2 regions of the Paenibacillus sp. FSL F4-0100 genome follow, and region 1 is predicted to be linked to the other one. Evidence: a T-box and tRNA genes for the amino acid it is inferred to sense, from the RefSeq annotation. Region 1 holds a T-box; the other holds one or more tRNA genes.

Evidence for each region. A T-box is a leader RNA that pairs with one kind of tRNA and senses whether it is charged. The one in region 1 lies ahead of pheS (phenylalanine--tRNA ligase subunit alpha), so its partner is inferred to be a tRNA-Phe.
Region 2: it has a tRNA-Phe gene. The T-box ahead of pheS (phenylalanine--tRNA ligase subunit alpha) is inferred to sense a tRNA for this amino acid. The anticodon was not compared.

What each region holds. Positions count from the first base shown of each region.
Region 1 covers NZ_CP150303.1:6,207,376-6,216,934, reverse strand. Annotated here, with positions in the region: gene MHH48_RS28135 (aldolase catalytic domain-containing protein) at 1-653, shown strand, start outside; tRNA gene MHH48_RS28130 (tRNA-Pro) at 831-904, shown strand; tRNA gene MHH48_RS28125 (tRNA-Gly) at 982-1,052, shown strand; gene MHH48_RS28120 (TetR/AcrR family transcriptional regulator) at 1,440-2,054, shown strand; partial or broken gene MHH48_RS28115 (HXXEE domain-containing protein) at 2,051-2,706, shown strand; gene abc-f (ABC-F type ribosomal protection protein) at 3,231-5,099, shown strand; T-box leader at 5,208-5,483, shown strand; gene pheS (phenylalanine--tRNA ligase subunit alpha) at 5,550-6,584, shown strand; gene pheT (phenylalanine--tRNA ligase subunit beta) at 6,614-9,064, shown strand; gene MHH48_RS28095 (hypothetical protein) at 9,324-9,559, shown strand, end outside.
Region 2 covers NZ_CP150303.1:145,261-154,819, reverse strand. Annotated here, with positions in the region: gene MHH48_RS00760 (acyltransferase) at 1-212, opposite strand, end outside; gene MHH48_RS00755 (acyltransferase) at 393-899, opposite strand; gene ppaX (pyrophosphatase PpaX) at 913-1,563, opposite strand; gene lgt (prolipoprotein diacylglyceryl transferase) at 1,571-2,704, opposite strand; gene hprK (HPr(Ser) kinase/phosphatase) at 2,725-3,663, opposite strand; gene ugpC (sn-glycerol-3-phosphate ABC transporter ATP-binding protein UgpC) at 4,203-5,327, opposite strand; gene MHH48_RS00730 (helix-turn-helix domain-containing protein) at 5,436-6,650, opposite strand; tRNA gene MHH48_RS00725 (tRNA-Lys) at 6,802-6,874, opposite strand; tRNA gene MHH48_RS00720 (tRNA-Tyr) at 6,883-6,968, opposite strand; tRNA gene MHH48_RS00715 (tRNA-Phe) at 6,981-7,053, opposite strand; tRNA gene MHH48_RS00710 (tRNA-Asp) at 7,260-7,336, opposite strand; tRNA gene MHH48_RS00705 (tRNA-Thr) at 7,350-7,425, opposite strand; tRNA gene MHH48_RS00700 (tRNA-Val) at 7,452-7,527, opposite strand; tRNA gene MHH48_RS00695 (tRNA-Met) at 7,537-7,613, opposite strand; tRNA gene MHH48_RS00690 (tRNA-Ser) at 7,646-7,737, opposite strand; rRNA gene MHH48_RS00685 (23S ribosomal RNA) at 7,819-9,559, opposite strand, start outside.

The DNA.
Region 1 (9,559 bases):
AAAGCTTGTTGGATCTCATCCGTGTCGCTTGTTACATCAAAGACGTGGATAAGGCGCTTGCGCTGGTTCAGACCTTCCACGATCGTGGTTACGAGACTACGCTGAACATTATGGCTCTCTCCAACGTGATGGAGAACGAGCTGCTGGAAGCTTTTGAGCTGATCAAGGAGAGCGTCGTGGATGTGGTCTACATCGTCGATTCTTACGGAAGCCTTGATCATAAAGATATGGAATACCTTGTAAATAAGTTCAAGACCCATCTGCCGAACAAACGTCTGGGCGTTCATACCCATAACAACATGCAGATGGCGTTCTCCAACACGCTGGTCGCTGCAGATCTTGGCGTTGAGCTTCTGGATGCATCCGTGTACGGGATGGGACGTGCGGCCGGCAACTGCCCGACCGAGCTTCTGGTTACCCATCTGAAAGGCACGAAGTATGAACTGCGTCCGGTACTGGATATTATCGAGCGCTACATGATCCCTCTTCGCGAAAAAGAAGAGTGGGGTTATATTATGCCTTACATGATTACAGGCACCTTGGACGAACATCCGCGCTCCGCCATGGCACTCCGTGCTTCGGAGGATAAAGACAAAATTGTGGATTTTTATGATAAATTAACGACACCGGAAGTGACCTTCGACAAAAAATAGGCAAGGTGCTTTCACAGCCCTCATATCAGGTCAAGGTAAAGCAGCATCCTTCCCTCCCGGGAAGGATGCTGTTTGCTTTAATATACGGGCGATCCATTTTCCATAAAATACATGTTGAAATTATATGTTCGACATGGTATATTTATTTTTGTCTTCAAAAGACGCCATCTTCATTATCGGGACGTAGCTCAGCTTGGTAGAGCACCTGGTTTGGGACCAGGGGGTCGCATGTTCAAATCGTGTCGTCCCGATTCGCTTATGAATTAGGGCCTCGCAAAAGTAATCGAAATATGCTCCGAAGCATAGCGTCACTTTTGTAGGTATATGTGCGGGTGTAGTTCAATGGTAGAACTCCAGCCTTCCAAGCTGGTAGCGTGGGTTCGATTCCCATCACCCGCTTATAGTTAGAACGAAAACCCTTGGTGACAAGGGTTTTTTGTTTGCGGAAATCCGAATTTACGAACTTTCGATTTCCCGTTCGATTCCTATAACAAGCACCATACATACAAAAAAGTCCTTGAAAGAACAAGGGCTTTTTTTGCTGTAACGATGCGCTTATCTAACCGAAGCTTGATGGGCTGCCGGTAGAGCGCTGCCAATGCCCCCGCATGAAGGGCTAGCGACTTAATATGCTGCAAAAGTACAGTTTTTTACCGCGTTGGCGGGGAATTTCGGGAGAATTCTAACGATTGCTTTGTCATAAAAAGGGTGGTACACTCTCATTAAACAGTGTTTAAAACGATGTTTAATAAATTGTTTGCATCAGGATAGATAGGGAGGGGTTCGATGGCATCGCCAGACCACAGCAATGACACCAAAGAGAAGATTTTGCAGACGACACTAGACGTAATCAAGCGGGAAGGATTCGACAGTGTTACGATTCGCAAGATTGCTTCCCGTTCCGACGCCAACATCGCGCTTGTCAACTACTATTTTGGCTCGAAAGACAAGCTGATCAACGAGGCGATCAAGGGATTGCTGATCGGCTTCCGGGATACCTTCGATGTGCTCGATCACGTGTCTGTGCCACCGAAGGAGCGATTGAAATTATTTTTAACCCGTTACGTTCAGGTCATTCAGCAATATCCGGAGCTGGTGCTGCACACGATAGCGGCCGGCTCGGCGATGTTCGCGTCCCAACATGAGTATGGGGAATTTTTGCAAGCAACTGGATTTCATAAGCTTCAAAAGGTGTTTACAGAGATCACGGGGGAGGAACGGCCGGACTCGTTAATGATGATGGTTACGCAAATTTTCGGCGCCATTTTTCTCCCTGCATTAATGAAGCCGCTGCTCGAATCCGGAGCTGGAGTCAAGCCTGCTCCCATCGACCGGCAAATCGATTTTTTGTTTGAGCGCTATTTTCCTGAATATGGAGAAGCAAAGGAGCGAGGAAAATGAAATTTCTAAGAGATTATTGGCAGGATCTGGGCATCGTTGTCGCCTTCTTTGTATGCATTGGATTGTTGGTCAATGGGAGTCTCATGCCGGAAATCGAAATCATTTTATGGCTCAGCTTTGTGGCGATATTGGTGCATCAATTCGAAGAATATCGGTGGCCGGGGTATTTCGGAGGGCTGTTTAACGGCGTCATTTTTCGAAGCGAGCATCCGGAACGCTATCCGCTGAATACGCAGTCTGCTATGATCATCAACCTCGGCATCGCTTATCTGTTTTACCTTCTTCCCGTGTTTGTCCCGCATCTCATCTGGCTTGGTCTTGCCCCCGTATTCATGGGCTTTTTCCAATTTATTTGGCACGGCATATTTGCCAACATCAAAGCAAAAACGATATACTATCCCGGCTTGGGCGCCGTCTGCTGTTTCATTTTCCGATCGGCGGCTGGTATATCTATCATATCGTTAGTTACAATCTGGCAAGTGCGTGGGATTGGATTTTGGGCTCGGTTTATTTTGTTATCGCCGCGTATATCTTCATCATCAAGGGGAATATGTGGCTGAAGGATGAACACTCGCCGTATTCGTTTTCTCCGAAGCAGCTAGGCCCTTATAACGTGTCTCCGAACACGGTATGGGTCGACGACGAAATATAGGAGCGACATTAGCCCTCGCAAAGATCTGGTCATCCAGACGGTTGACGGCAGTGTTGACCGACACGGGCGAGATGAGTTTACCCCTTTTACAAGCGCAGAATATCTGTTATAATGACCATAATTTCATTCCAAGAATGCGAGGTAACCTAGTCCAATGAAGTAAGACACCCTTTTCTCTAAACAACTGCATGTGGTTTGCAGGCGTTTCTCTACGGCGGTAGAGGAGAGATTTGGTGTGTCTGAACAATGTGACTGGGGTGCCTCTTTTTGTTATGTTGAAATGGTACTCTAATGAAATACAATCACATCCATGGAACGGATTTGCAGCTTCCGCTAACGGCGAGGTTATTGAGCTTCATTTCAATAGCAGTCAAGGCTGGACTGGAATGAACAGCCGAAGTTAGTGTCGGTCGTGCAAATTCGTCCCGTTAATTCAGACCAGACCCATATCTCTCTTTATAACATCCGCCGCAGGCCATCGCTTGCGGTTTTTTAGTTTTTTCAAAGAGAGAGGATGAGACGATATGACTATGATTCTAAAAGCGAAAGATATAAGTATGGAGCTCCAAGGAAGGCCGCTGTTTGAAGGCATTCAGCTGGAGGTGGCGGAAGGAGAACGGATTGCGCTGTACGGGCGCAACGGTACCGGCAAAACCACGCTTCTCTCGATCCTGGCCGGTGAGCTCGAACCGACCTCGGGCGTTGTGGAGACGATTCTCCCGCGAGAGCGCTGGGGCTGGCTCAGGCAGCAGGATGAGCCGGACGAAATCGATAGGAGTGCCATCGATACGGTGCGCAGCCGCAGTCATCCTTCATTATGGCAGCTGAAGCTTCAGCTTGCCGGCGTCGAGCAGCAGATGAATGGCGGCAGCCCTGTCGAAATGGAACAATTGCTTGAGCAATATGGCAATCTGCTGGAGCGTTACGAGTCCCAGAACGGTTTCCAGTGGGAGACCGAGGTGGAGAAAGCGATGACGATGCTGGGCATCGGGCCAGAGGTGTGGCCTGTATCCTACCGCGAGCTGAGCGGAGGCCAGAAGACGAAGGTCATGCTGTCAGGGCTCCTTGTATCGGCACCGAGATTTTTACTGCTCGACGAGCCCACGAACCATCTGGACAGCGACAGCTTGGTCTGGCTGGAGCAGTGGCTGGTATCGTCCTATAAAGGCACTGTGTTGTTTGTTTCCCATGACAGGGAATTCATCGATCGGGTAGCAACCTCTGTATGTGAGCTGACCTCGGAGGAACTTCGGCGTTACCGGGGAGGATATACGGATTACCGCCGCGAAAAGGAACGGGAGCTGCGCGAGCAGGAGACGCTTTACCGGAAGCAAGAGCTGGCTCGCAAAGCGCTGGAGGAATCGATCCGAAGATATGAGGAGTGGTTCCATAAAGCGCATAACGCGGCCGGGGACGTAAATGACGTCAAGATCACCGCCAGCTTTTACAAGGCCAAGGCCAAGAAGAACATCTCAAGATATCATGCCAAGGAAAAAGCGCTGGAACGGCTGGAAGCAGAGCGGGTGGATAAACCGCGAAGCGGTCCTAAGCTGAACATGGAGCTGGAAGGGGAAGCTTTCGGCGGCCGTACCCTTGTCCAAGTGAAGGACATCAGTTTTGGTTACGAAGATCAACCGCTTTTTAATAAGCTCACCTTCTATCTGAACCGCGGCGACCGGTTGGCCGTAAGAGGCCCTAACGGGAGCGGGAAAACGACACTGCTCAAGCTGCTGCTGGGCGAAATCGAACCGCAGGAGGGCCGAATTACCCGAAATCCTTCCGTTAAGATCGGCTATTTCTCACAGGAACTTGAGGGGCTGGAACCCGAAACCACGCTGCTGGACAGTCTGCTCGTCATTCCGGGAATGACGGAGAGCCGTGCGCGTACCTTGCTGGGCTCGTTCCTCTTCAGGCGGGACGATGTGTTTAAGAAGATGGGGCAGCTGAGCATGGGGGAGAAGTGCAGAACGGCTTTTCTCAAGCTGTATTTCAGCGGGGCGCATCTGCTCGTGTTGGATGAACCCTCGAATTACCTGGATGTGGATACCCGCGAGGTGATTGAACAAGTGCTTGTGAGCTTTCCGGGTGCGATTGCGCTCGTATCCCATGACCGGTATCTGGTGCGCAAAATCGCGAACCGGCTGCTCACGCTGAAGCCTGGGGGAGCTCCGGTTTGGTTTGAGGGAAGTGTGGATGAGGAGGAGGAACAGGCCTCGCGGACCGGTGTGATCAGGGGGAATACGGAGAAGGACAATCGGCGAATGGAGCTTGAATATCGGATTCAGGAATTACTGGGCTTATCAGCCGAAGATTTTGAAGCCGGGGACGAGGCGAGCTGGCTTGCCGAGATCAGGGAGCTCCGGGCAGAGCTGACCAGGCTTCAGTCGGAATAAGATCAGGGATCACGATTAAAATCAGTCAGATGGGGTTAAAATGGGGAAATGAAACTTGCCATATCCCGAAAGGTTGCATATAATAAACCCTATATATTTGCATATGTAATAAATGCGTGGATGGAGAAAAGTAGCTAGTGCCTCTTTACAGGGAAGGGATGCCGTGGATTGAGAGTGTCCCTATAGAAACAGGCTAGTGAAGTTCGCTCCGGAGCAGTTCCTTGAACACGGCATGGTGCCGGTCAGTAGGGGATAACGGGTCCGATTCGTTACGTCGGTCAAGTGAGCATGATGAGGCATACTCGGGCCTAAGGTTTTTTACCGCCTTGGTTAGGGTATGATGCATGTTAACAAGGGTGGTACCACGGTCTCTTCGTCCCTTTTCGGGAGGAGAGGCCTTTTTTGTTTTCAGTACGATGATGGAGTTTACAAAGGGGTGTGCGAATAGCTATGAAGGAAAAATTAGAAGCATTAAAGCAGGAAGCATTGGCGCAATTGCAGGATGTTACCGATCCGCAGCAGCTGAATGATTTGCGGGTGAAATACCTTGGCAAAAAAGGTGCCTTGACGGAAATCCTGCGCGGAATGGGAGCGCTGAGTGCAGAAGAGCGTCCCGTTATCGGCCAGGTGGCCAATGACGTTCGGGGCGCGATCGAGGAAGTCATCTCCGGCAAGCAGGAAGCGTTCTTGCAGCAGGAAACCGAAGAGCGCCTGCGTGCAGAGAAGGTGGACGTAACTCTTCCGGGCCGCAAGCTCAGCCAAGGCGCGGTCCATCCTTTGAGCAAGGTGATCCAGGATATCGAGGATATTTTCATCGGGATGGGTTATCAGGTAGCGGAAGGCCCTGAGGTGGAAACGGACTACTTCAACTTTGAAGCGCTGAATCTGCCGAAGAATCACCCGGCACGCGACATGCAGGATTCCTTCTATTTGACGGAAGATCTGCTAATGCGTACTCAGACATCCCCGGTGCAAGCCCGGACGATGCTGTCGATGAATGGGAAAGCACCTGTCAAAATCATCTGCCCGGGCCGTGTATTCCGCCGGGACGACGATGATGCGACGCATTCGTTCCAGTTCCATCAAATCGAGGGCTTGGTCATCGGCGAGAACATTCGCATGAGTGATCTGAAAGGGACGCTGCTGCAATTCGTGCAGGAGATGTTCGGCGATGACACGCAGATCCGTCTGCGTCCAAGCTTCTTCCCGTTCACGGAGCCGAGCGCGGAAGTGGACGTATCCTGTGTAAGATGCGGCGGCAGTGGCTGCCGCGTATGCAAGCAAACAGGCTGGCTTGAGATTTTAGGCTGCGGCATGGTTCATCCGAAGGTGCTTGAAATGGGCGGTTATGACCCTGAGAAGTACAGCGGTTTTGCTTTCGGTATGGGGGTTGAGCGGATTGCGATGCTGAAATACGGCGTGGATGACATCCGTCACTTCTTCAACAACGATACAGCATTCTTGAATCAATTCACGCGGATCTAATTTTAACGATAAAGGGAAGTGAATAGACAATGAGAGTTTCAACCGATTGGTTGTCCGATTATATTTCGCTCGAAGGCGTAACCTCAGAGGATTTGGCAAGCCGTATTACTTCGGCTGGTATTGAAATCGATGTGATCGAGAAACGGAATCAAGGCATTAACAAAGTGGTCGTAGGCTACGTCAAGAGTAAGGAGAAGCATCCTGACGCAGACAAGCTGAATGTATGTATCGTGGATGCGGGTCAGGAGGAAGATCTCCAGATCGTGTGCGGAGCCAAAAATGTGGATGCTGGCCAGAAGGTGCCGGTGGCGCTTGTTGGCGCGAAGCTGCCTGGCGGTATGGATATCAAGAAGGCCAAGCTGCGCGGCGTGCTCTCCCAAGGCATGATCTGCTCGGCGAAGGAACTTGGCATGAATGACAAACTGCTGCCTAAAGAGCTGCAGGAAGGGATTCTGGTACTTCCGGCTGAGACGGAGATCGGCAAACCAATTGAAGATGTGCTGGGTCTGAACGATGAAATTTTGGAGCTGGATCTGACGCCGAACCGCTCTGACTGTCTCAGCATGCTGGGAGCAGCTTACGAAGTGAGCGCCATTCTGGGGCGCGAGCTGAGTCTTCCGAACCCGGAGAAGGAAATTCTGGAGGTTCAAGATGCAGCAGCCGATCATATCTCGGTTACGATCGGGGCTGACGAGCAGTGCAGCCATTACGCGGCACGTTATATTACCGGAGTTAAGATCGGTCCTTCTCCGCTGTGGATGCAGAACCGGTTGATGGCAGCGGGCGTGCGCCCGATCAGTAATATCGTGGATATTACGAACTATGTGATGCTGGAATATGGCCAGCCGCTGCATGCTTTTGATGCAGATCAGCTGAAGGATGGCGCGGTCCATGTGCGTATGGCTGAAGCTGGAGAAACGATGGTAACGCTGGACGGCGCGAAGCGTCGCCTGGAGCCGCATATGCTGGTGATTACAGCAGGGGGCAAGCCGGTAGCCTTGGCTGGCGTTATGGGCGGGCTGGACTCCGAAGTAACGGACAGCACGGTCAATATTTTCCTGGAGTCGGCTAAGTTCGATGGCGGTACCGTCCGCAAAACATCCCGTCAGCTCGGACTGCGTTCGGAGGCAAGCTCCCGCTTCGAGAAGGAAGTGGATCCTGCCGCAGTTATCCCTGCACTGAACCGTGCAGCGGCATTGATGGCGAAATATGCCGGAGGCGCTGTCCATCAGGGAATCGTCGAAGCAGGCAGTGCGGACACCGAGCCTACCGTGATTACGTTGTCGCTGGAGAAGCTCAATCGTTATCTGGGAACGGAGCTGTCCCTGCTTGAGGTGAAAACGATCTTCGCCCGATTGCATTTCCCTTGCGGAGATTCGGGCCAAGGAATGGTGGATGTTCAAGTGCCTTCCCGACGCGGCGATATCGTGCTTGACGTAGACCTCATTGAAGAGGTGGCCCGTCTGTATGGATACGACAATATCCCGACAACGGCGATTGAAGGTCCGACGACACCGGGTTCATTGACCATCGCTCAGGCAATCCGCCGCTCGCTTCGCCGTTTGCTGACGCATAGCGGATTCCAGGAGGTTCTGGGTTATTCCTTCATCCATCCGCAGCAAGCAGAAATGTTCACCTCCCTTTCGTCAGATGGCACGGCGGTTAAGCTGGCCATGCCAATGAGCGAGGACCGCAGCGTCCTTCGCACCAGCCTGCTTCCGCAGCTGCTGGATATCGCGGTGTACAACCATAACCGCAAGCAGCCGGACTTGGCCCTGTTTGAAATAGGGAACCTGTTTCATACGCATGAGAAGACATTGACGAAGCAGCCGCTGGAGCGCCCGGTTCTCGGGTTGCTGCTGACGGGACGCAAAGGCAGCAAGCAATGGAATGTTCAGCCGGCCAAGGTCGATTTCTTCGATTTGAAGGGGGCGCTCGAAACGGTGCTCGACTACCTTGGAATTGGCTCAGAGGAGATCACTTACGAGGCCAACGGTCCGGAGGGCTTCCACCCGGGACGTTCCGCTTCCGTATATGCGGGTCAAGGCGAGAACAAGCGGCTGTTAGGTGTACTGGGACAAATTCATCCGAAGACGCAGCAGGAGCTGGATTTGGAAGATACCTATGCCGCCGAGATTCTCCTTAAGCCGCTGTATGATCTGACTAACGCCCGCGTCGTTTACCGCGATTTGCCTAGATTCCCGGGTATGGAACGCGATCTTGCCATCGTGGTGAATGAGGAGGTTGAAGCCGGCTCCCTGATTCAAGTGATCAAGGAGAATGCAGGTGAGCTTCTGCAGCAGATTCAGGTATTTGACGTCTTCACAGGCAGCAAGCTTGGAGAGGGTAAGAAGAGTGTTGCCATCTCTATGACGTACCGTCATCAGGAACGGACGCTGACCGATGAGGAGGTTGCCGGCGTCACGGAAAAAGCGGTTGCTGCCCTTCAGCAAACTTTTGGCGCAGAATTAAGAAAATAGCAGGAATTGTGAACGCCCGCATCGAATCCATTACATCAGGGATTCGATGCGGGCTTTTTTGCTCTAAATTGAACTGGGATTTGCATCAGGACGCCCGCAGGGTACATAATTATAAGCACAAAACTGTGTTATCATATACCAAACTTCGGTCTGTTTTCTTGAGGTTCGTCTACAGATGTTATCTCATATATAATGAATGTAGAGAATAGACCATTTCAGACATCATAGAATCTACACATAATAGAAGGAGGGCACAATTTTGACTACATCGGACCGTAAAAGCGTTACCGTAGATATCTACGGAACTTCCTATAAACTCGTTGGCAGTAGCAGTGATTATACCCGACAGGTAGCGAATTATGTAGATGATCGCATGCGTACCATATCCAAGGCGCACTCTCGATTGGATACCCCGCGCATTGCCGTCCTAGCTGCAGTACATATGGCTGAAGAAGCTTTGCAGAAGCTGGAGTTTCAGAATGAGGCCAAGCAGAT
Region 2 (9,559 bases), 1.6 Mb from region 1:
TAGAACAGCACGAAGCTGCTTAGGAATATAAACGAGGGTGTACCGTATTTAAAGAAAATATTCAAAAAATTAATAATATAATAGAATCGCGAATCAATCGCATCAACTGTTGCAAATGAAGTCGCATGAACGTGAAGCACGCCCAGGATGGCCAGCGCACGATAAATATCGAGCTGCGGCAGCCTTTCCTTCTTGTTCAGCGTTGCACTCATGTCAGGCGTCGCCTCCTTGATTCAAGTATTTTCATAGAGTCAATGAAAAGGGATGGGCGGGCAAAAAAGTCCCTCAAGGCCATCATACCCCGGGGACTATGGAATCGCTTTGTGTCATGTTATCCTATACTCATTCTACAATAATTCAGGTAGCTTGAGAACCTAACTTGTCACATTACCTCAAATTGACTCACTTTCCGTCGATGTCCTCTTCAGCTCTCGCAATGGATTGCCGCCTACAAAAACACCCGGTGCCACATCTTTATGTACGACAGACCCTGCAGCAACAACCGCTCCATCTCCGATCGTTACGCCAGGCAAAATCGTGGTGTTCGCGCCGATGAGCACGTTCTCCCCGATCCGCACTTCACCCAGACGATATTCCTTTATTAGATACTCATGGGCAAGAATCGTTGTATTGTAGCCGATCACCGAATTCTCGCCGATAGATATTTTCTCCGGAAAAAACACATCCACCATGACCATCAATCCAAACGCGGTATGTCTTCCCACCTTCATCCCGAGCATATGGCGGTATATCCAGTTCTTCAAGGGCAGGATAGGGCAATAACGGGCCAACTGGATAAAGATGAAGTTCTTGACGCCCTTGAACGGGCTCACGGTGCGGTAGATTTGCCATAGCGCGTTGGGCCCTTCTACAGGATAACGGGTAACCTTTCTGGCCATGCTGCCAAAACTCCTATTCCTCTTGAAGTCCTACGATTTCATACAGGTCTTTCATATCCTTTAAAACATAATCCGGACCATACTCCATCAGCTTCTGCTCACCCTTCAGGGACCAAGCTACAGCTGCGGCCTTCACACCCGCCGCCTTGGCGGACTGAATGTCGACCGGACTGTCCCCGATCATCAATGTCGTAGCCGGATTGGCGCCCAGCCGCTCAATTGCCGTCAGAACGGGCTCAGGATGCGGTTTCGGATGCTCGACGTCGTTCACCGTAACAATCGCCGACATGAATCGCTCGAGATCGTACTTTTCCAAAGTCATCATCGTAGAAGGATGAATCTTAGTTGTTACAATCCCAAGCGAAAGCCCGTGACGATGAAGGCGCTCCACGACCTCATTTACATGAGGGAACGGTCTAACCATCTCATCATGATGAAGCGTGTTGAAGGAACGGTAGGCTTTGACAAACGGACTAACATCCTCAACGCCTCCCGAGAAAGCCTGCAGCTGCTGTTCCAGCGTGGTTCCCATATGTGGAATGATCTGCTCCCTGGTTAACGGTCCCGGTGCTTGAGCCTCGAAGACATGCAGAAACGACGAGATAATCAATTCATTCGTATCAATAATGGTTCCGTCTAAATCAAACAGTACGGTTTCTATCATGCTGCAACTACTCCTTTTTGTCCTCCGTATCTGGTTTTATTGCCGGAGTATCTTCTACTCGGGACGGTTTGACTTCCGTCTCCTGGGTTTGGATTAGAGAGCTTGTATCATCCTTCTCTACTGGATCTGCTGCCGGTTTATCCTGCTTAACAGGTGCCTGCGCAGATGACTTCACGGCTTTATCCGTCTGAAGGTCAGCTTCAGGCGTTGGCCCTGCTCCGGTCTTCGTTGACACGATGGGGTCCAAATAACGCACATTGGCGCGGCCTGTTACGCGGCGTACAACGATCAATACGATGCCTGCAATGACGAAGAACACCGACAGCAGCTGAGAAATCCGAATATTGCCGTAAGCCGGATCCAGATGGCCCAGTTCAAAGCCCATCCAAGTCATCGGTGCCCACAGCGTATTGTTAATGAAGTCGGCAAGTCCGGTTGCGCCTTGGAACGCCAAGCTGTCCGTACGCACCGCTTCAATGAAGAATCGGCCGATGGAATACCAGATGAAATATCCGATGAAGAGTTCGCCTGCGCGCAGGAATTTCTGTCTGCGGAGGATAAGCAATATGACAATACCCACCAAGTTCCATAGCGATTCATATAAGAAGGTAGGATGATGGAATACACCTTGTACATTCATTTGATTCACGATGAAATCAGGCAGGTGCAGCTGTCCGCGTAAAAAGGATTCGCTTACAGGACCGCCATAGGCCTCCTGGTTAACGAAGTTCCCCCAGCGTCCAATGATCTGACCGGCCAACAGGGACGGAGCACAGATATCGGCAATCCGCCAGAATGAATAGCCTTTCCGGCGAACAAAGATTAACGCACAGATAATGGCACCAATAAGGGCACCGAATATGGCAATCCCGCCGTTCCATATTTTGAACACATCCAGGAAGTTGTCTTTATAATCTTCCCATTTAAAAGCTACATAATAAATACGCGCACCAATGATTGCGGAAGGAACACCAAGCAAGAGCAAATCCATGAAAAATTCCTGCGGAATGCCAAAACGCTTCCCCTCGCGAATGGCCAGTAACAGCCCCGCTAAAGCTCCCAACCCCAAAATCAAGCCATACCAATGAACACGCAGCGATCCGATGGAGAACGCCACCGGATCGATGAGCAATGTTTGCATCTTTTATAACCTCCCTAGTCCTAGTCCAAATCGTCCATATCTTCAGCGATCGTAGCTGTCAGTTTGTTCGTAAACTGCAGCGCAGCATTCAGTCCCATTTGTTTCAATCTGTAGTTCATAGCTGCTACCTCAATAATAACCGCAAGGTTACGTCCTGGACGAACCGGAATGGTGACCAGAGGGATGTCTGTCTCAATAATTCGTGTTGTTTCTTCATCTAATCCCAGACGATCATACTGTTTATCCTGCTGCCAAGCTTCCAATCGAACAACAAGTGTAATCCTTTTATTGTTCCGAACGGCTCCTGCACCGAATAACGTCATGACATTAATAATACCAACTCCGCGAATCTCCAGAAGATGGCGAATCAACTCCGGCGCCGTTCCGTGAAGCTGAAAATCCGATGTCTGACGTATCTCCACCGCATCATCCGCAATCAATCGGTGTCCGCGTTTGACGAGCTCCAATGCCGTCTCACTCTTCCCGATACCGCTTGAACCTGTGATCAGCATCCCCACGCCATAAACATCGCACAATACCCCGTGGATGGTTGTAGTTGGTGCAAGTTTACGCTCCAGGAAGCTTGTGAATCGGCTTGTCAGAATGGTTGTCGCCATACTGCTGCGCAGTACAGGCAAACCTCTTTCGTTCCCGAGTTCCACCAGTTCCTCCGGCACTTCCAAGGAACGAGTAACTACAATGCAAGGTGTTTCTTCCGTACACAGGCTGCGCATCCGCTCTTTACGCTCTTCCGGCTTCAGCATTCCGAAGAAAGCCAACTCCGTGCGGCCCAGAAGCTGGACCCGTTCCCGCGGATGGTATTCAAAATAACCGGCCATTTCCAATCCCGGGCGATTCAGATCGTCCGTTGTAATCTGACGTTTTAAGCCTTCCTCACCTGCGATGACCTCCAACTGAAACTGCTGGACCAGCTCGGATACCTTCACTTTCTTGGCCATGGTCTTACCCCTCTTCTTCCATTGTATGTTGACATCACAACGCAACCGTCATGTACGCGGCCCGTATTGGATGATATATTCCATATTCGATATTATCTAAAGTAGATAATCTGTATAAGCCTTATCAGCGATCTGGCAATTTACATGAAATATGCTTCAACATCCCGTATGTCCCATACTTATGTATGCCTTGCTTTGTGCTTATCTTATCGAAAAAAACCAATGAATGCAATTCTAACCGGCTATTCAATCGCGACATTAGGCTTATATTGGGGTGAAGCGACACTACGATTACGTACTATAACTTGAATAATATAAATGTAATGTTTTATCACGAAAGGCATTATTAACTCCATTCTTCTGCAGCATCTGGGTTTACTGCTTTATATATCTGCTATTCCTTTGAATGCATCTACTACCTTCTGCGAGAAACACTTAAACCCTCTCTAGGAGTGAATACTACCTGGATTTATGTATTTTTCTCCTAAAAAAACCGCCCCTTGAGAGGGCGGTTTTCAAGAGATCCCGATTGCTGAAGATTAGTCTTCGAGCAATACGTTCAATTCAGACTCTTTATCAAAGATATGAACTTTGTTCATGTCGAGTGCCAATTTCACATTGTCGCTTTCGCGAGTAGTCGAACGTCCGTCTACACGGCCGATAACCGTATCGGTGCCCAAGCCGCTCAGGTACAAGAGCATTTCGTGACCAAGGTTCTCGGTTACGTCAACTTTTGCAGTGAAGATTGTGTTCGGGGAAGCTTCCAGGAAGACTGGCTCTTCATGAATATCTTCCGGACGAACACCCATGATTACTTCTTTGCCAATCATGGATTTGTTTTTGAGCAATTGCGCTTTACCACCTGGTACTTGAACGTTCAAGCCCTGGGAAGTGAAGTATACGCCACCGTTTTGCTCGGACAATTTACCGTTGATGAAGTTCATGGTTGGGGAACCGATGAAACCAGCAACGAACAGGTTGTTCGGATTGTTGTACAGTTGCTCTGGGGAATCCGCTTGTTGAATAATGCCGTCTTGCATAACAACGATACGGTCACCCATCGTCATAGCTTCTGTTTGGTCATGCGTTACATAGATACAAGTGGTTTCAAGGCGCTTAACCAGCTTTGTAATTTCGGCACGCATCTGACCGCGGAGTTTCGCATCCAAGTTGGAAAGTGGCTCATCCATCAAGAAGACTTGTGGATCACGGACAATCGCACGACCCAAGGCAACACGCTGACGCTGACCACCGGACAGAGCCTTTGGTTTACGCTCGAGCAAATGCTCGATATCCAAGATTTTTGCTGCTTCACGTACACGTTTATCGATTTCGTCTTTCTTCACTTTACGGAGTTTCAAACCGAATGCCATGTTCTGATATACGTTCATATGTGGATACAAGGCGTAGGATTGGAATACCATCGCGATGTCACGATCTTTAGGTGCTACATCGTTAACAACGCGGTCGCCAATGTAAAGTTTACCCTCAGAAATTTCCTCAAGACCTGCGATCATACGCAGTGTCGTGGACTTACCGCAACCGGAAGGACCTACCAGTACCAAGAATTCTTTATCTTTAATATCCAAATTAACGTCAATTACAGTTGCTTTATCCGCACCTGCATACTTTTTGTAAATATGCTCTAAGCGTACACCAGCCATGTGCATTTGCCCCCTCATATGAATGTTATGAAATCGAATACAATTAATTTATAATCTTATATTACCCCATAGGCACCTGACTTGCTATACACAATCTGCACAAAAAACCTATTTCCTTTTCGTCACTTTATACAATAGAAGCGTTATTTTCACTAAAACCGCATCACTGAAGCTGCGAACATCAAGCCCCGTCTCCTGTTTGATCTTATCCAGGCGGTATAGCAGCGTGTTACGGTGAATATATAGGTGCTTGGCCGTCTCGCTCACGTTACAATCCAATTCGAAAAAAGACTCCAGCGTTGACAAGGTCTCACTATCCTCGAATAAATCGGTATGTCCGGCAGCGTACTCTCGCAGAAATTGATTGCGTTGGTACTCAGGAATGCTATAGACCAGGCGCTCCAGATGAAGCCCGGTCGACAGATGGATATGTTCCTTTACCTGGAATGTACGGCCGATGGTCATGGTCTCTCTTAACATGCTAACGGTCTGTGGCAGAGCATGCAGGGCATTAACTGCCGGTATCGCCGAGATATGGAAATCCCCCACCCATTCCGTTGAAATCAGCTCGTAGAGCCCCATGCAGAATAAGGAGAGTAAATCTTGATCGCCTTCCACCGAAGCATCCTCTTTATCATCCGTCGTTATACCGTCCAGCAATTCCTGGTTCGCTAAGATAATCCATTCCTTATCAAGCAGTGGTACCAGAATGATGTCCCCGCCAAAATAGCTGCGCAATAACCGATGCAGTGCCTTATAACTTGGAGTAGGGGCGTGCTCGCTCTCATGAATAAGAAGAAAGGGAACCATGTCCTCCGTCAAGCTTGTCCGAATCCACATTTCCTCTGGTAATTCAGCAAGCAGTTCACCGGCTTGCAGGCGTTCCTTTAACCAACCACCCAACTGTTGGGCGCGTCGTTCTTCTTCAACCTTACCGGCACTCTTGGACACTACCCCTGGTGTCGTATCCTGAAGGCTCGACAATAGTAGAGTTATAAGCCCAATCTCCGACTCCGTCAAAGCACTCTGATTCGCTACAATTACCCGACTAGGATCCTGTTGATTCACAGGAATCCAAATCTCACCAAGGTCCTTGTGCACATAGGCGCCGTGAACCCTTCGTGATTGGTGTGAGGTTCTGTTTTCTTCACGGCTACTAGCCCCCTGGGCTCTGTCCTCATGACCCATCCGATCACCGAATGGCGGTGAGGTCGCTATTAGTTTTGTTAACCATGCTGCTTCCTGAGCATTCAATTTTTTTAAACCGAGTGAGGTACCCAAGGTCTGCTCTAGTTTCTGAACGATGTGCTCCATCTCCACCATTGATGACTCCACCACTTTATCGTTTTTTCTTATTTTAGCATAACACCCAGTGCAAGCGACAATGCCTTCTCTCTAAGTCCAGTTACATTGGAGAAAAACTGCTTAAAAACAACACAAAAAGAGCCGTCAACAACGTTGACGACTCTTCGGATGAGCCATGAAGGACTCGAACCTTCGACACCCTGATTAAAAGTCAGGTGCTCTACCAACTGAGCTAATGGCTCTTATTTACTGGTGGAGGATGATGGATTCGAACCACCGAACTCGGACGAGAACAGATTTACAGTCTGCTGCGTTTGGCCACTTCGCTAATCCTCCAGGATATAAAGGTGGCTCGGGACGGAATCGAACCGCCGACACGAGGATTTTCAGTCCTCTGCTCTACCGACTGAGCTACCGAGCCTTACATAAATGACATAAAAATAAAGTGCGGAATGCAATCCTGCCCACTTTAATCTGTGGAAAACCGACCATTTTTATTCCTTAAGATTAATAATGGCGGAACTGACGGGATACTCTCTCTTCGTTCGAGACTGCGAAGTCTCTGCTAACGAAGATATGCTCCGACGAACCCGGTTATGGATTCTCATCCCTGAAGCTTGTAAAGAATGGCGGAACTGACGGGATTCGAACCCGCGATCTCCTGCGTGACAGGCAGGCATGTTAGGCCTCTACACCACAGTTCCACATTATTAAAGATGGTGCCGGCGAGAGGACTTGAACCCCCAACCTACTGATTACAAGTCAGTTGCTCTACCAATTGAGCTACACCGGCATGGTAAGGTAATAAAAATAAGTACATGGTGGAGGCTGAGGGGTTCGAACCCCCGACCCTCTGCTTGTAAGGCAGATGCTCTCCCAGCTGAGCTAAGCCTCCAGGTATGTATGGTAGCGGCGGAGGGGATCGAACCCCCGACCTCACGGGTATGAACCGTACGCTCTAGCCAGCTGAGCTACACCGCCATATAAACCTATTTGCGTTCAAGTTATTCAAATGGCGGAGAGAGAGGGATTCGAACCCTCGCACCGCTTACGCAGTCTAACCCCTTAGCAGAGGGTCCCCTTATAGCCACTTGGGTATCTCTCCATCATAACTTGTATGCAGTTACAGAGATTGATTCCCTGAAAACTAGATACGAAACGAATTTGCAACACATTGAAATATGTTTTGGATAAGCCCTCGACCGATTAGTATTGGTCAGCTCCATGCATTGCTGCACTTCCACCTCCAACCTATCTACCTCGTGGTCTTCAAGGGGTCTTACTAGTTGGGAAATCTCATCTTGAGGGGGGCTTCACGCTTAGATGCTTTCAGCGCTTATCCCTTCCGTACGTAGCTACCCAGCCATGCTCCTGGCGGAACAACTGGTGCACCAGCGGTACGTCCATCCCGGTCCTCTCGTACTAAGGACAGCTCCTCTCAAATTTCCTACGCCCACGACAGATAGGGACCGAACTGTCTCACGACGTTCTGAACCCAGCTCGCGTACCGCTTTAATGGGCGAACAGCCCAACCCTTGGGACCTACTTCAGCCCCAGGATGCGATGAGCCGACATCGAGGTGCCAAACCTCCCCGTCGATGTGGACTCTTGGGGGAGATAAGCCTGTTATCCCCAGGGTAGCTTTTATCCGTTGAGCGATGGCCCTTCCATGCGGTACCACCGGATCACTAAGCCCGACTTTCGTCCCTGCTCGACTTGTAGGTCTCGCAGTCAAGCTCCCTTATGCCTTTGCACTCTTCGAATGATTTCCAACCATTCTGAGGGAACCTTGGGGCGCCTCCGTTACTCTTTAGGAGGCGACCGCCCCAGTCAAACTGCCCGCCTGACACTGTCCCCGTACCGGATTACGGTACCAGGTTAGAACCTAGATACGATCAGGGTGGTATCCCAACGTCGCCTCCACACAAGCTGGCGCTCATGCTTCAAAGGCTCCCACCTATCCTGTACAGATCGTACCCAAATCCAATATCAAGCTGCAGTAAAGCTCCATGGGGTCTTTCCGTCTTGTCGCGGGTAACCTGCATCTTCACAGGTATTAAAATTTCACCGGATCTCTCGTTGAGACAGCGCCCAAGTCGTTACGCCATTCGTGCGGGTCAGAATTTACCTGACAAGGAATTTCGCTACCTTAGGACCGTTATAGTTACGGCCGCCGTTTACTGGGGCTTCGGTTCACAGCTTCGGGATTACTCCCTAACCGCTCCCCTTAACCTTCCAGCACCGGGCAGGCGTCAGCCCGTATACTTCGCCTTACGGCTTCGCACAGACCTGTGTTTTTGCTAAACAGTCGCTTGGGCCTTTTCACTGCGGCCCCCTCGGGCTATTCACCCTACCGAGGCACCCCTTCTCCCGAAGTTACGGGGTCATTTTGCCGAGTTCCTTAACGAGAGTTCTTCCGCGCGCCTTAGAATTCTCTTCTCGCCTACCTGTGTCGGTTTGCGGTACGGGCACCTTCACCTGACTAGAGGCTTTTCTTGGCAGTGTGAGATCATGACCTTCGCTACTATAATTTTCACTCCCCATCACAGCCCAGCCTTATCGATGTGCGGATTTGCCTACACATCAGCCTCACTGCTTGGACGGACATCCATCAGTCCGCGTCACTACCCTCCTGCGTCACCCCATCGTTCATAACGGTTTACGGTGGTACAGGAATTTCAACCTGTTGTCCTTCGATTACGCCTTTCGGCCTCACCTTAGGTCCCGACTTACCCTGAGCGGACGAGCCTTCCTCAGGAAACCTTGGGCTTTCGGCGGATCAGATTCTCACTGATCTTTTCGTTACTCATACCGGCATTCTCACTTGTATGCTGTCCAGCGCTCCTTACGGTACACCTTCAACCTACATACAACGCTCCCCTACCCCTGATGCAAAGCATCAAGCCATAGCTTCGGTGGTGTGTTTA